3 regions of the Chengkuizengella sediminis genome follow, and region 1 is predicted to be linked to each of the others. Evidence: predicted binding sites of a transcription regulator. Region 1 holds the regulator's gene; each other region holds the start of a gene.
What was found. Region 1 encodes Rex, which represses fermentation and respiration genes when NADH is low (regulators of the CRP and FNR family bind a similar motif). Its sites were predicted from a motif close to TTGTGAAATATTTCACAA; they were not measured.
Positions count from the first base shown of each region.

Region 1 (4,916 bases):
TGATGCTGATTCTTGCTTGAATCGATCATGTCCATGGTTTAAAAAATGCTTTTATCATCGCGCTAAATATCAGGCAAATCAAGCGGATGTAATCATTACAAATCATTCTATGATCATGACAGATGTTATTGCAGAAAATCGCTTGTTGCCTTCTTATGGTCATCTTGTCATTGATGAGGCCCATCACTTTGAACAAGTAGCCAGTCATCATTTGGGAAGTAATCTTACTTATTTTTCATTGATTCGAATATTCACTTGGCTTTTTAAAGATAGCAAAAATGGTTTATTGCCTCAGCTTCGTTTTCAACTGGAGCATATGGAGGAAATAGATGGTCATATATTTACAGGGAAAATAGATAAAACCTATGAAAAACTAATACAAATTAAAGAAGAATGGGACATTTTATCTGGCTTGTTTTATGATGTTATCATAAATAAACGAAATACCTCTTCTATTGAAGCTGGACAAGTCGTACTTCGTTTAAAAGTTGATCAACTGCCTGAATCTTGGAGTTCGATTAAAACTACTGAACAAAACATATACCTAGAATTAAACGAAGTTTTGAAAACATGTAATGAATTGTTAACTATATTAAAAGAATATCAAGATGAATATGATTTTCAAAGTTTATCAACGGATCTATCCGGTGCAATGAAAGATTTGTTTCAATTTAGGGACGATCTTAGATTGTTTGTGCAAATGAATGACTACAATGAAGTTTATTGGATAGAAGCAAATGCTCATTTTAAACAAAAATCAATCCAATTAAAACGAGTACCTATTGATGTAAGTGAAATATTGAAACAAAACTTTTTTGAAGTGAAAAATAGTATAATAATGACATCAGCGACAATGTCTGTTAATGAATCTTTTCAATATTCATTGGAACAGATTGGTTTAGAAGAAGATTTGAAAAATGAAAAACTTCGTGCTGTTCAGCTTCCTACAGCTTTTAATTATCGAGATCAGTCCTTAGTTTGTATACCAAGAGACTTTCCAGCTATTCGAGGTGCTGATGGAGATGAACATTTTATACAAAGCTTAACAAATTCTTTAGTTGAAGTAGCTATAGAAACACAAGGTAGAATGCTTGTATTATTCACATCCTACCGAATGCTTAAGCAGGTATATGAGAAACTAAAGGAGGTTTTAAAACCGCAAGGTTTTCAAATATTAGGTCAAGGTGTAGATTCAGGAAACAGAAGTAAATTAACACGTATGTTCCAAAAAAGTGATAAAAGTATATTACTAGGTGCAAGCAGTTTCTGGGAAGGTGTAGATATTCCAGGTGAAGCACTTAGCTGTTTGGTCATTGTTAGATTACCATTCCAGCCTCCGAATGATCCTGTTGTTGAGGCAAAATGTGATTATTTAAAGGAAAAAAAGCAAAATCCGTTTATGAAGTATTCTGTTCCTCAAGCAGTCATAAGGTTTAAACAGGGGTTTGGAAGACTCATTCGCACTGAAAAAGATAAAGGTGTCGTCATTATATATGATACCCGAGTTATTCATACACAATATGGTAAACATTTTCTGTATTCACTTCCAAAACCTAAAATCGAACATATGAAGTCAGAGCAAATGGTGCCACGAATCCAAGAATGGTTCTTGGATTGATGAAGTAGGAAAAGAGGTTGTGTGAAATGAAAAAAATTTCTGAAGCAGTTGTGAGAAGACTCCCGATATATTTAAGGTTTTTAAATGAATTACATGTTAGAAATATTCAAACTGTATCATCTAGAGATTTTGGAGAGAAATTAGGTATGAACCCTGCCCAGATACGTAAGGATCTTAATTACTTTGGAGAGTTTGGGAAAAAAGGAATCGGTTATGATGTACCTTATCTTATTGAAAAAATTCAACAGATATTGAAGTTAGATCAGACAAATCATGTTGCACTAGTTGGTGCAGGTAATTTAGGTCATGCACTGTGTAATTATAATATTTATTTAAAGAGCAATATGAAAATCACGGCTGTATTTGACGATTTCCCTGAAAAAGTAGGGGGCAAAATTAACAATTTAATCGTTCAGCCAATGAACGAGCTTACAGAAACCGTTCAATCACAAAAGATCAGAATAGGCATTATCACTGTTCCAGCCAGTGAAGCACAAAATGTAGCGGATGCTTTTGTGAAAGCTGGTGTTGAAGCCATTTTAAACTTTGCACCAAAAATTATAAAGGTTCCTCCAGAAATTAAAGTGCATCATGCAGATTTTACAACTGAGCTTCATAGCTTAGCATATTATTTAGACTAGAAATGATGATATCTTAGAAAGATAAGATCCAATCCAAACTGAGGTGATGGAACATCCTATGTCAGAAACGAATAATACATTATTAAAAGTAATTGGTAAGGTTTTATTAAGCTTATTATTGGCATTATTCATAACATTTATATATACAATAATCTCCACAAGTCTTTATGTTTTAATATCCAATGATCCCGTAGCCCTTGAAACTATCGCGGGTTCTGTTAACTTAAAAGAGCCGATGATTGTTTTAGTCTTGTATATACCTCAAGCTCTTGGTTTTATATCCGCAGCTATTTTGATGTATATAATATTTGAAAAAAAACAGAAGTGGTTTATGGGATGGAAGCAGAGTGATTGGGGAAAGCAGTTTTTTTTTGGTTCACTAATAGGGATATTATTAATGTCTATCTCATTTTTAATGATTTGGATATTGGGTGGGATTACGATTGAATCAGTACGTTCTGATTCTCAATTGTGGTTTCAGTTAGCTTTAGCATTAGTGATTTTTATCTTAACTGCTGTAAATGAAGAGCTGTTTTGTAGAGGTTATTTGCAAGGGTTGTTTAAATATCATTATGGTGCATGGCCTGCTATACTAAGTTCAAGTTTCATTTTTGCAGGATTACATATGTTAAATTTATCTGTATTTGACTCCCCAATTCCGCTGATCAATATATTTTTAGCTGGTGTATTACTTGCGGTTAGCAGGGAAGTTAGCGGTGGGCTTTGGATGCCAATTGGGATACATTTGACTTGGAATTATTTTCAGGGAAATATTTTTGGATTTGAAGTTTCAGGAAATGAAGTGAATTCATTGATTAAAAACCATACTCAAGGTCTAGAATTTATAAATGGTGGATTATTCGGTGCTGAAGGCAGTGTAGTGGCTACCTTCGTTCTTCTTGTTGCCATTTTTTCTTTTATTAAAATGAATCATAAGCAACATTCATATTTGACTTTATCGTTACGTAAACGTTTATAATTAATACATAAGAAAGTGAAAATGGAAACATAAAAGAATCTAAATGGATGTATTGAATTGAAAAGAGGAATCAAGAATGAAATTACTCATTAAAAATGGAACATTTATTACAATGAATGGACATGAAACGATAAAAGATGGTTATATGGTAGTTGAAAATGAACTTATTCAGTATATTGGAAAAGAAAAACCAGAAGGTAAAAATGACTATGATCAGATAATTGATGGTTCTAATCGCATCTATATGCCTGGATTAGTAAATACACATAACCATGCGGCAATGTCATTATTACGTGGTTATGCGGATGACATGGCGCTTCAGGTATGGTTAGAGGATAATATGTGGCCTATGGAAGCGAAGTTTACAAACGAAGAAGTGAGATGGGGCACTCAATTATCCATCTTGGAAATGATTAAAGGTGGAACAACTTGTTTTGTAGATATGTATGATCACATGGATGAAGTAGCACAAGCAGTAGAAGTTTCAGGTATGAGGGCTTCTTTAACCAGAGGGATGATCGGTTTTGGTGGGAAGGAAGTGCAAGATGCTAAGTTAAACGAAGCAAAAACATTTGCAAAAAATTGGCATGGAAAAGCGGACGGAAGAATTACAACGATGATGAGTCCTCATGCTCCTTATACTTGCACTCCAGAGTTTATAGAGAAAATTGTACAGGCTGCGTCAGAACTTCAACTGCCCATTCATACACATATGTCAGAAACACAACATGAAGTTTTGGAAAATGAGAAGCAGTACGGTTTAAGACCTGTAGCACACTTGCAAAAGTTAGGCGTGTTAGATCAACCATGTCTTGTAGCTCATGCAGTTCATCTAACGGATGAAGAAATTGGAATATTAAAGGAACATTCCGTTCATATTTCTCATAATCCAGGGAGTAATTTGAAATTAGCAAGTGGAATTGCCAGATTACCTGAACTAATGAAAGAAGGGGTTCTTGTTTCTTTAGGTACAGATAGTGCGGCAAGTAATAATAATTTAGATATGTTTGAGGAAATAAGGTTAGCTGCATTAATCCATAAAGGAAACACATATGATCCAACAGCAATTCCTGCAGTAGATGCGTTGCGTTTAGGAACAATTAATGGTGCAAGATCAATATGGTTAAATGATGTTGGGATGTTAAAAGTAGGTATGAAAGCAGATTTTATCGCTCTAAATAGCAATCAAGCTCATTTATTACCTAAATCAGATGTTATATCACATGTCGTATATTCAGCAGCTGCAGGTGATGTTGAAGACGTTTGGGTGAATGGAAATCAGCTTGTTAAAAACAAAGAACTTCTGACTTTAGATGAGGAAAAAATTAAATACGAATTTAATGCCTGTTTTGAAAGGTTGACCAAATAAATTATGGCTCGCGAATATGAACGATCTTTAAAAAAACAAAAATTAATTAGATATAGTGTTCTCATTTTTTTATTTCTAATTATCGTATTTTTAGTGTTGCGATGGTATTATTTAACGATTCAAAGTCCACACCGAGCGGAAGTAAATGAAGCCGTAACGAAAGCATATGCAGAGACAAATCTTATTGAAGTGATGGATACCGATACTTTTATTGGAGACGACGTTTATACGATTATTTATGGTAAAAATAAAGAAGAGCAGGATATTATCGTTTGGCTAAGTGAAAATGATGTCCATACCGAGCTGGTT
Region 1 is NZ_SIJC01000002.1:378,617-383,532, forward strand. Features, by position in the region: gene dinG (ATP-dependent DNA helicase DinG) at 1-1,618, shown strand, start outside; gene EPK97_RS06380 (redox-sensing transcriptional repressor Rex) at 1,645-2,259, shown strand; gene EPK97_RS06385 (CPBP family intramembrane glutamic endopeptidase) at 2,318-3,238, shown strand; gene EPK97_RS06390 (amidohydrolase) at 3,315-4,607, shown strand; gene EPK97_RS06395 (cell wall elongation regulator TseB-like domain-containing protein) at 4,611-4,916, shown strand, end outside.

Region 2 (4,916 bases), on a different contig from region 1:
TCTCTGCCTTTCTAGATGCATTATTCGTAAGGAAATCCCAATCTAACCATCCAAGTCCATCAGATAAAATTTGTATTAATAACATTCCAAGTGCAACAATACCAAACAATGTAGAGGATAAAAATAAAACATGAAAAATTGTATTTTTTCTTTTCCGTCTTTTCATTTGTCTCTCAGCATCTAATTGCTTCATTCGTATTCCTCCCTAAACTTTCTAGAGATATACCCTGCAAGGATATTCATAAGCAATGTAATGACAAACAAAGTAATACCAACGGCATATATCGTTCTATATTCAACACTTCCATATGCAGTATCACCTTGGCTTGTTGTTACGATATACGCTGTCATGGTTTGAATACTTTTTAGAAAATCAAAATCCATATTCGGTAAAGCACCAGCGGCTAAAGTAACAATCATCGTTTCACCAATTGCTCTAGAAAGTCCCAATACGAAGGAAGCAACTATACCTGAAAATGCAGCAGGAACTACAACTTTTAATGCTACTTCTAGTTTTGTTGAACCCATTGCGTATGCTGCATAACGTAATGAATTGGGAACTGCATTCATCGCATCTTCGCTTAAAGAAGAAATCATCGGAATAATCATAATACCAACTACAATACCTGCACTAAGTGCATTAAATAAATCCGTCTGAGGTATGACTAATTTAATAATTGGTGTTATAAATGTTAAAGCAAAAAATCCATAAACAATGGTCGGAATTCCTGCTAAAATTTCTAAAATAGGTTTTAAAAAATTTCGGACTTTCTTAGGTGCGTATTCACTCAAGTATATTGCACTTCCAAATCCAATAGGTAAAGCTACTATACTAGCAACTAACGTAATCATAAATGTACCCATAATTAATGGTAAAACACCAAATCTAGGATCTGCAAATAATGGAGTCCATTCGGTACCAAATAAAAATTCAGTGATAGAAACTGCCTGAAAAAATCCTGCTGATTCAGTAATTAGTATGACGATGATTCCAATGGTGGTTAAAACAGAAATACCTGCAATGATAGCTAAAATAATGGGCATCAGACGATCCAATGAATTGAAGCCTTTTTTCCGTTGCATAAAGCTGTTGTGTGTTTTGTCTTGTTTTGATTGCTTCATTGTTGCCATATGCGTTACTTCCCCCTAAATCAAATTTCTTTAAAAAAATATTCATAACCGTGACGTATCCCAATTTTTATTTAAGATACGCCACGGTTTCACAGAAATACAATGATATGATAGATAAATCTTATAAAATATTAATTCAATATATTAAGGAAGAAGATTTAAATTTTCTTCGTACATTTCAGCAGGTAATGCTACATATCCTACTTCTTCAGCTAATGCTTGACCTTCTTCACTCATGTAGAATTTAATGAATTCTTGAATTTCAGGTTGCTCTAAAACACTTTTTACAGGATAGATGTAAATTGGACGAGATAATGGTTTATAAGTTCCGTCTTTGATTGTATCTACAGATGGAGCAACTGCTGCTGCACTTTCATCAACTTTAATAGAAACCGCAGTTAATTTATTTTGATTCTCTATATAGTATGAAAAACCAAAATACCCCATCGCATATTTATCACCAGATACACCCGTTACTAATACGTTATCATCTTCAGATGGTGTATAATTTTTATTAGATTCATTTTTTGTTCCATTAATTGCTCCTGTAAAGTATTCAAATGTTCCTGAAGCAGGACCTGGACCATAAAGTTTAATTGGTTCATTTGGCCACTCAGGGTTTACATCACTCCACTTCGTTACTGTACTATCAACTTCCCAAATTTGTTTTAATTCATCTACTGTCATTTCTGTAGCCCAATCATTTTCCGGGTTAATAACAACTGTGATTCCATCAAATGCAACAGGCATCTCAACAGCTTCTTGTCCAGCTTCTTTAAGAGCATCAACTTCTTTATCCTTAATTTGGCGAGAAGCATCAGTAATTTGAATTTCTCCAGCGATTAAAGCTTTAAAACCATTTGAACTTCCAGATAAGTTAACTGTAACATTTACATCATCGTGTATTGCCATAAACTCTTCAGCTACAGCTTGTGAAATTGGAAATACTGTTGATGATCCATCAAGATTGATTTCTCCAGATAATGCCTTTGTAGTTTCTTCTTGTTCATTAGCTCCTTCAGTAGCTGATGTTTCTGATGTTTCCTCTGATTCAGAACCACATGCTGCTAATGAAAATAACAATACAAATGCTGCTAAAATAATTGACCCCTTGCGTAACATAGAATTAACCAAATCTGACCACTCCTTAAATTTTAAATCGTACTATTATAATTTTGTCTCTCACAATGGATATATTACAAAGAGAATGTTTTCGCTATTTTATTGTTTTGTAAAAGGAATGTAAATTTTAAGATTTTCCTGTAACATCTGTACTTATTTTTGACAAATTTCGTTCATACGTTGATCACAATTATGTGATTTATTTCACATATTATGTCGTACAATATATTTAACCTTCAATATTCATCACATTTATCAATGTTCTGATTGAACATAAAATCTGATGTTATAAAATAAAACTTTCTTGAATAGGGTGAGAACAAATGCACAACAACAAAACAAAAGTAAATAAATCTTATAAACAAGAAAAAAATTTAATTATTCTATGTGTAGTAGTAGCCATTATTATGTCACTATCCATAATTAGACGTTTCTTCTAAGCTTATTCTGCTCATTAATAAAGGAATAGAATAAAATTTAGATTCATCACAAAAGATATACATCGTACTTGTAAGGGAGTGGTTTTATTGTTTTCAACATACGATCCAGTCATTTTTAGTAGACTATTAACTTCTTTAACTTTAGCATTCCATATTATATTTGCCACCATCGGTGTTGGGGTCCCTGTCATGATTGCATTAGCTGAGTGGATAGGGATTAAACGAAATGATTCACATTATTTATTACTTGCTCGTCGATGGGCTAGAGGTTTCACAATTACAGTTGCAGTAGGAGTTGTAACAGGGACTGCTATAGGTTTGCAGCTAAGTTTATTGTGGCCAAAGTTCATGCAAGTAGCTGGGCAATCTATTGCACTACCTTTATTTATGGAAACTTTCGCATTCTTCTTTGAAGCTATCTTTTTAGGTATCTATTTATATACTTGGGATCGTTTCAAAAATAGAATGACACACTTTTATTTACTAATTCCAGTTGTCATCGGTTCATCTGCTTCAGCCTTTTTCATTACAATTGTGAATGCGTTTATGAATGCTCCACAAGGGTTTGATGTTGATGTTTTAACTGGAAAAATTATAAATGTACAACCACTTGTAGCTATGTTTAATCCAGCTACACCTACAAAAGTAGCACACGTTCTTATATCTGCTTATTTAACATCTGCTTTTGTTTTGGCTGGCGTTGCAGCAATATCCATACTGCGAGGAAGAAAACATGTTTATTATAAAAAAGCACTCAAATTAACGATGGTATCTGCTCTTATCTTTTCCATTGGAACAGCGATTATTGGAGATTTATCTGGTAAATATTTAGCTGAATATCAACCTGAAAAATTAGCCGCAGCGGAGTGGCATTTTGAAACAACAGATCAAGCCCCACTCGTTATTGGAGGAATCCTTACAGAGAATAATGAAGTTAAATATGGACTTAAAATACCACTTGCGTTAAGTATATTGGCTCATGGTTCTCCAGATGCTGAAGTTACAGGAATCAATGATCTTCCAAAGGATGAAATTCCTCCTTTATGGATACATTATATGTTTGATTTAATGGCCATCATAGGAGTTACTCTGATGCTCATTGCTTTAACTTACGTAGTTGGACAAAGATTTGGAAGATGGAATGTTCACAACAAGGGTTTATTAAAACTGATTGTTTTGGGTGGACCACTTGCTATGTTGGCCATTGAGTTTGGTTGGATCTTCGCTGAAGTAGGAAGACAACCATGGATTTTGAGAGGTTATATGAAAACAACAGATGCTGCTACAACTTCGGGACATGTAGATATAATGCTTATAGTCTTCGCTTTGTTATATATTGTATTAGGATTTACATGTGTCAAAGTCATTCGAAAAATGTTTAAAAATTATCCTGCTGAAGAAGAAATCGCTTCGAAGGGAGGAGAAGTTAAATGAGTTATGAACTATTAGGAATTATTGTGCTTTGGATTTTCCTTTACGGTTATTTAATTGTCGCTTCTGTTGATTTTGGAGCTGGTTTTTTCAGTTACTACAGTGAAATCACCGGCAATAAACAGTTAATTCAGCCCATGATTGAAAGATACCTTTCTCCTGTATGGGAAGTTACAAATGTATTTCTAATCTTTTTCATGGTGGGATTAATCGGATTCTTTCCAGATACAGCTTACTATTATGGGACATCTTTGCTTATACCAGGAAGTATTGCTGTCATATTATTAGCTATTCGTGGTTCGTATTATGCGTTTAGTACGTATGGTGCAAAAAATAACCGATTTTATTTGTTTTTATATGGGGCGAGTGGTTGGTTGATCCCTGCTGCATTATCTACAGTATTAATTATTTCTGAGGGCGGATTTATTAAGGTCATCAATGGAGATGTACAATTTCAATATATGGAGCTTTTCACAAGCTCTTATGCTTGGACAGTCGTTGGATTAGCTTTAATTAGTGTTTTATACATTTCCTCTATGTTTTTGTCTTATTACGCTTATAAGGCAAAAGACCATAAAGCATTTGAAATTGTTCGTAAGTACGCTCTTGCATGGAGTCTTCCAACTATTGTTGCTAGTTTTCTTGTCTTTTTCTCCATAAGGAATCACAATGTTGAACACTTTGAAAAAATGGTGGATTTATCTTGGATGTTTGTTATTTCCTTCATTTGTTTCATAGTTGCCGTATATTTCGTTTGGAAAAGAAAAAAATTAGGCTGGGCTTTTGTTTTTG
Region 2 is NZ_SIJC01000009.1:38,078-42,993, reverse strand. Features, by position in the region: gene pstA (phosphate ABC transporter permease PstA) at 1-193, opposite strand, end outside; gene pstC (phosphate ABC transporter permease subunit PstC) at 190-1,122, opposite strand; gene EPK97_RS16395 (PstS family phosphate ABC transporter substrate-binding protein) at 1,276-2,265, opposite strand; gene EPK97_RS16390 (cytochrome ubiquinol oxidase subunit I) at 2,781-4,127, shown strand; gene EPK97_RS16385 (cytochrome d ubiquinol oxidase subunit II) at 4,124-4,916, shown strand, end outside.
Region 2: the regulator Rex is predicted to act here: its motif matches at 2,567-2,584, upstream of EPK97_RS16390 (cytochrome ubiquinol oxidase subunit I).

Region 3 (4,916 bases), on a different contig from region 1:
GTTCGTCCTATTGGCGGCTTATTAGCAGATAAATATGGTGGTTTGCGACTGCTTATATTTTTATTTAGTGGTGCAATGATCACTTTATTCATTGTAGGTATGTTACTACCTTTATATATTTCTTTTACGATGTTATTTTTAACTTTAGTTTTTCTAGGAACAGCAAACGGTGCATTATTCCAAGTTATTCCTGTTCAATTCCCCAAAGAAGTTGGACTTGTCACTGGTTTTGTTGGTGCTGCTGGAGGAGTAGGTGGCTTCTTCCTTCCTAACATTCTAGGAAGTTTTAAAGAATGGACTGGTACGTATGCTTATGGATTTTGGTGGGTCTCAGCTACAATTTTGATCTCAATTTTATTTATGATTTATATGCAAAAATCTATACAAAGCATAATATCAAAACCTAAACAGTGAGTTACACTATTTTAACATCAAAAATGTTCAATGATTTGTAACAATAAAACACTCATTTATGGATTGACAATATATTTATCATTTTGTTACGATTTAATTGAGAATGATTTTCATTACCATAGAGATTTTAGGAGTGGTCAATTTGAAACTTACAGAACTCAAACAAGGTGATAAAGCTATCATAACGGACTTATCAAAAGTGAACCATCTTGTACAACAACGTTTAATCGATATGGGTATGATAGAAGGTGCCCAAGTAGTTACTAAACGTAGTATGCCTTTTGGCGGACCATTATTTCTTGAATCTCATGGTCAAAATATTAGTATTAGGCGTAACGAAGCTTCTCGGATTCGAGTGGAACAGTTATGAGTGAAATAGCATTATTTGGGAATCCAAACACAGGAAAAACATCATTGTTTAATCATCTAACAGGATCATATGAATATGTTGGAAATTGGACTGGGGTTACAGTAGAAAAAAAGGTTGGTTTACTTAGAAACAAAAAGCACCATCTAATTGATCTGCCAGGTATTTATTCAATGAAGCCTCTTTCAAGTGATGAAGATGTTGCTACTTTATTTCTATTAAACGATAAATTCTCAAAAATATTAAATATCATTGATGCTTCTCAGTTAGAAAGAAACTTACATTTGACGATACAATTGCTAGAGTTCGGAAAACCAATGATCATCGGTTTAAATATGATAGATGTTTCAAATCAGCGTGGGATTCAGATAAATGAAACAAAACTATCAGAGTTACTTGAAGTCCCTATCCACCCTATTATCGCTCGTAATGGGAAAGGGTGTAAAGAATTACTTAACGGTCTTGATTCTAACACTAGTAATAAGATAGAATCTTTTAAAATAGATTATGGACGTATTCTTGAAAATAAAATAGATGAATTATCAAAATTATTGCCATCCGATTTAAATATCTCAAAACGCTGGTTGGCCATACAATATTTCGAAGGTAATGAACAGGTGAAAAAATATCTTCAATCATTCATTCCTGAAATTCAATTACAAGAACTATATTTGGACACTGAAAAACAATTGACTACAACAGAATCATGCGGTTCATTAACTAAATTCATTCATTATAAACGGCACCAACATATACAAAAAATCACTTCACAAATTCTAGTAAAAACAAAAACGTCTAAACTTACCTTAACGGATCGAATAGATACCGTTGTCACAAATAAAGTTTTAGGTATTCCAATATTTTTGGTCTTAATGTACATCACGTTTATGTTAACGTTTGATTGGCTAGGTTTTCCACTAGCAGATATTTTAGATGGATTTATATCTGGATCGTTAACAAACTGGATCATGGTTTTACTGGGCGGAATTGGAGCATCAGCATTTTTGGAATCCCTTGTTATAGATGGAATCATTGCGGGTGTCGGCGGGGTACTTGTTTTTGTTCCGCAAATTTTTATTTTATTTTTTGCTATTTCATTACTAGAAGATTCAGGTTATATGGCACGTGTCGCTATGGTTATGGATAAACTGATGGAAAAAGTGGGATTAAACGGAAAAGCCTTCATTCCCATGATTATTGGATTTGGTTGTAATGTGCCTGGTGTCATGGCTGCAAGAACAATTGAACAGCCAAAAGAACGCTTATTAACTACTCTATTAACCCCTTTTATGTCATGCTCTGCTAGATTACCAGTTTATGCTTTATTTGTAGGTGCTTTTTTTGCAAAATATCAAGCATTTGTCGTTTTATCCCTATATGTGCTAGGTATTATCATTGCACTTATTTTAGCTAGAATTTTTTCTTCTGTATTATTAAAGAATGAAACATCTGTTTTTATCATTGAATTGCCTCCCTATCGTGTACCTCAAATACGAACCTTGTTTAGAAGTACCTGGGATAAAGGGAAAGGGTTTATTCGAAAAGCAGGGACTATCATTTTTGGTGGATCTGTTCTCATATGGTTCCTGTCTTATTCTGGTCCATCTGGATTTGATGTTCCTATGAATGAAAGTTTTCTAGCCATGATAGGTGGAATCATTGCTCCACTTCTAGCTCCGCTAGGCTTTGGCACTTGGCAAGCAGGGGCAGGACTTCTAACAGGCTTTTTAGCAAAAGAAGTCATCATTTCAACGATGAGTATTATATATTTTGTACCTGAAGCGAACCTACAAGCCTTTATGGCGACACAATTCACCCCTCTTTCAGCATTTAGTTTTATGGTTTTTGTCTTATTATACGTGCCTTGTTTGGCTACTGTTGTTGTGATTCAAAAAGAATTAAACTCTAAAAAATGGATGGCTTTTTCAGTCTTCATTAGCTTTTTCATTGCGTATGTTTTAAGCTTTTTGATTTATCAAGGTGGGAAATTCATAGGATTGTGATAGGAGTTGACTGAGTTGTTTATAAATTACGTTTTCATAGCTCTTATTTTTGGCTATGCTGGGTGGACACTTTTTAAGTTTTTTAAAAAGAGCAAAAAAGGGAAATGCGCAAGCTGTGAGTTAAGCAAAACTTGCCAAATTCAATGCGATGAATATGAAAAAAAGGAGACTCCTATCTATAGAAAAAATTAAAGAAACGTGACATTTTTTCAATCACGATACCTATTAAGCTTCCTATAATAGCACTCCCAATAATATCAGAAGGGTAATGATGCCCTACCCAAATCCGTGATATTCCCGTTAACACAGATAGTCCTAACATAATTAATCCAAGGAGACGTTTGCAAAGAATAACGGTAGTAGATATGGCAAACACAAGTAAGGTGTGTTTACTAGGAAATGAAGAATCCATCTTTGAGGGAATAAGTATACGAACACGACGTTTCATAAACGGTCGCGGTTTATAATAAAATAATTTTATTAAAGAATTAATCAATAAAGCAACTGTTAAAGATTTCACAGCATTTTTAACCATTTTTTTATCGGAATTGTTTCGAAACCACATGAAACCTAAAAGAAAAATAAACACATAACGAACCTTATTTGAAATTAGTATCATCAGAACATCCGTTAGAGAATAACACCCTGTTTTTATATTCCTAGATATTTTATTATCCATAAAAAAGATCTCCTAACTTTTTAGATATTTGTACTATTCCCCCCTATATGAAAAACATGTAATATATAGAATCCAAGAAAAAAGTCCTTATTATTCGAAAATCATTTGAATAAGTATGAATGAAATGTAAAATCTTTTTCAAGTCAAAATACGAGGGAACTTCCTCGTTTTTTTTTGGTTTGCATAAATATCCTCGAACAGGAAATAACAGTAAATGATATATGGAACCTAATTTTTATATCCCGAAAGGAGCACCCATGAGTAAAAAAATATCTCCTCTCATGAAAAAACTAAGTTTTTTTGGTCGCTCTCAAAAACTTAACGAATATAGCGAACTTTCCCCCAATGATCGAGAATCAGAAAAAGTATATCGAAGACGTTGGCAGCATGATAAAGTTGTCCGTTCCACTCATGGTGTTAATTGCACAGGATCATGCAGTTGGAAAATCCATGTAAAGGATGGAATTATTACATGGGAAACGCAGCAAACTGATTATCCTACAACAGGTCCTGATATGCCAGAGTACGAACCAAGAGGATGTCCAAGAGGAGCTAGTTTTTCATGGTATACATACAGCCCTTTGCGAGTGCGTTATCCATATATTCGTGGTGCGCTGTTACAACTTTGGAGAGCAGCTTTAGAAAAAGAAAAGAACCCAGTTGCTGCTTGGAAAAGTATTGTCGAAAATCCTGAAAAGGCGATGGCATATAAAACAGCCAGAGGTAAAGGTGGATTAGTACGTGCTTCTTGGGATGAAGTCAACACGATCATATCTGCTTCGTTAATCCATACCATTGAGAAATATGGTCCGGATCGCATCCTAGGATTTTCTCCTATACCAGCCATGTCCATGGTTAGTTACGCCGCTGGAAGCCGTTTTTTATCTCTATTAGGTTCACCATTGTTAAGTTTTTACGATTGGTACGCAGACCTTCCCCCCGCTTCTCCACAAATTTGGGGTGAACAAACCGATGTACCTGAAAGTTCTGATTGGTATAATGCTGGGTATTTATTAGTATGGGGATCAAATTTACCTCAAACCAGAACACCTGATTCACACTTTATGGTAGAAGCGCGTTATCGGGGAGCGAAGGTCGTTGCTGTGAGTCCTGATTATGCGGAGTTTGTTAAATTTGCTGATAACTGGTTAGCTGTGAATCCTGGTATGGACGGAGCACTAGCAATGGCAATGACCCATGTCATTTTGAAAGAGTTTTATGTAGACAATGAAACCGAATATTTTAAGCAATATGTTAAAAAATATACTGATTTACCATACTTGATTAAATTAAAGAAACAGGATGGACAGTTTATTGCCGATCGTTTTTTAAGAGCTAGCGATTTGGGTATGCCTATGAATAAAGCAGAGTGGAAAACGGTAGTTTTTGATGAAAAAACGAATGTGCTAGCTGTACCCAATGGAAGCATTGGACACCGATGGGAAGGAAAAGG
Region 3 is NZ_SIJC01000004.1:290,263-295,178, forward strand. Features, by position in the region: gene EPK97_RS10590 (nitrate/nitrite transporter) at 1-414, shown strand, start outside; gene EPK97_RS10595 (FeoA family protein) at 557-784, shown strand; gene feoB (ferrous iron transport protein B) at 781-2,784, shown strand; gene EPK97_RS10605 (FeoB-associated Cys-rich membrane protein) at 2,800-2,976, shown strand; gene EPK97_RS10610 (undecaprenyl-diphosphatase) at 2,957-3,463, opposite strand; gene EPK97_RS10615 (nitrate reductase subunit alpha) at 3,721-4,916, shown strand, end outside.
Region 3: the regulator Rex is predicted to act here: its motif matches at 3,588-3,605, upstream of EPK97_RS10615 (nitrate reductase subunit alpha).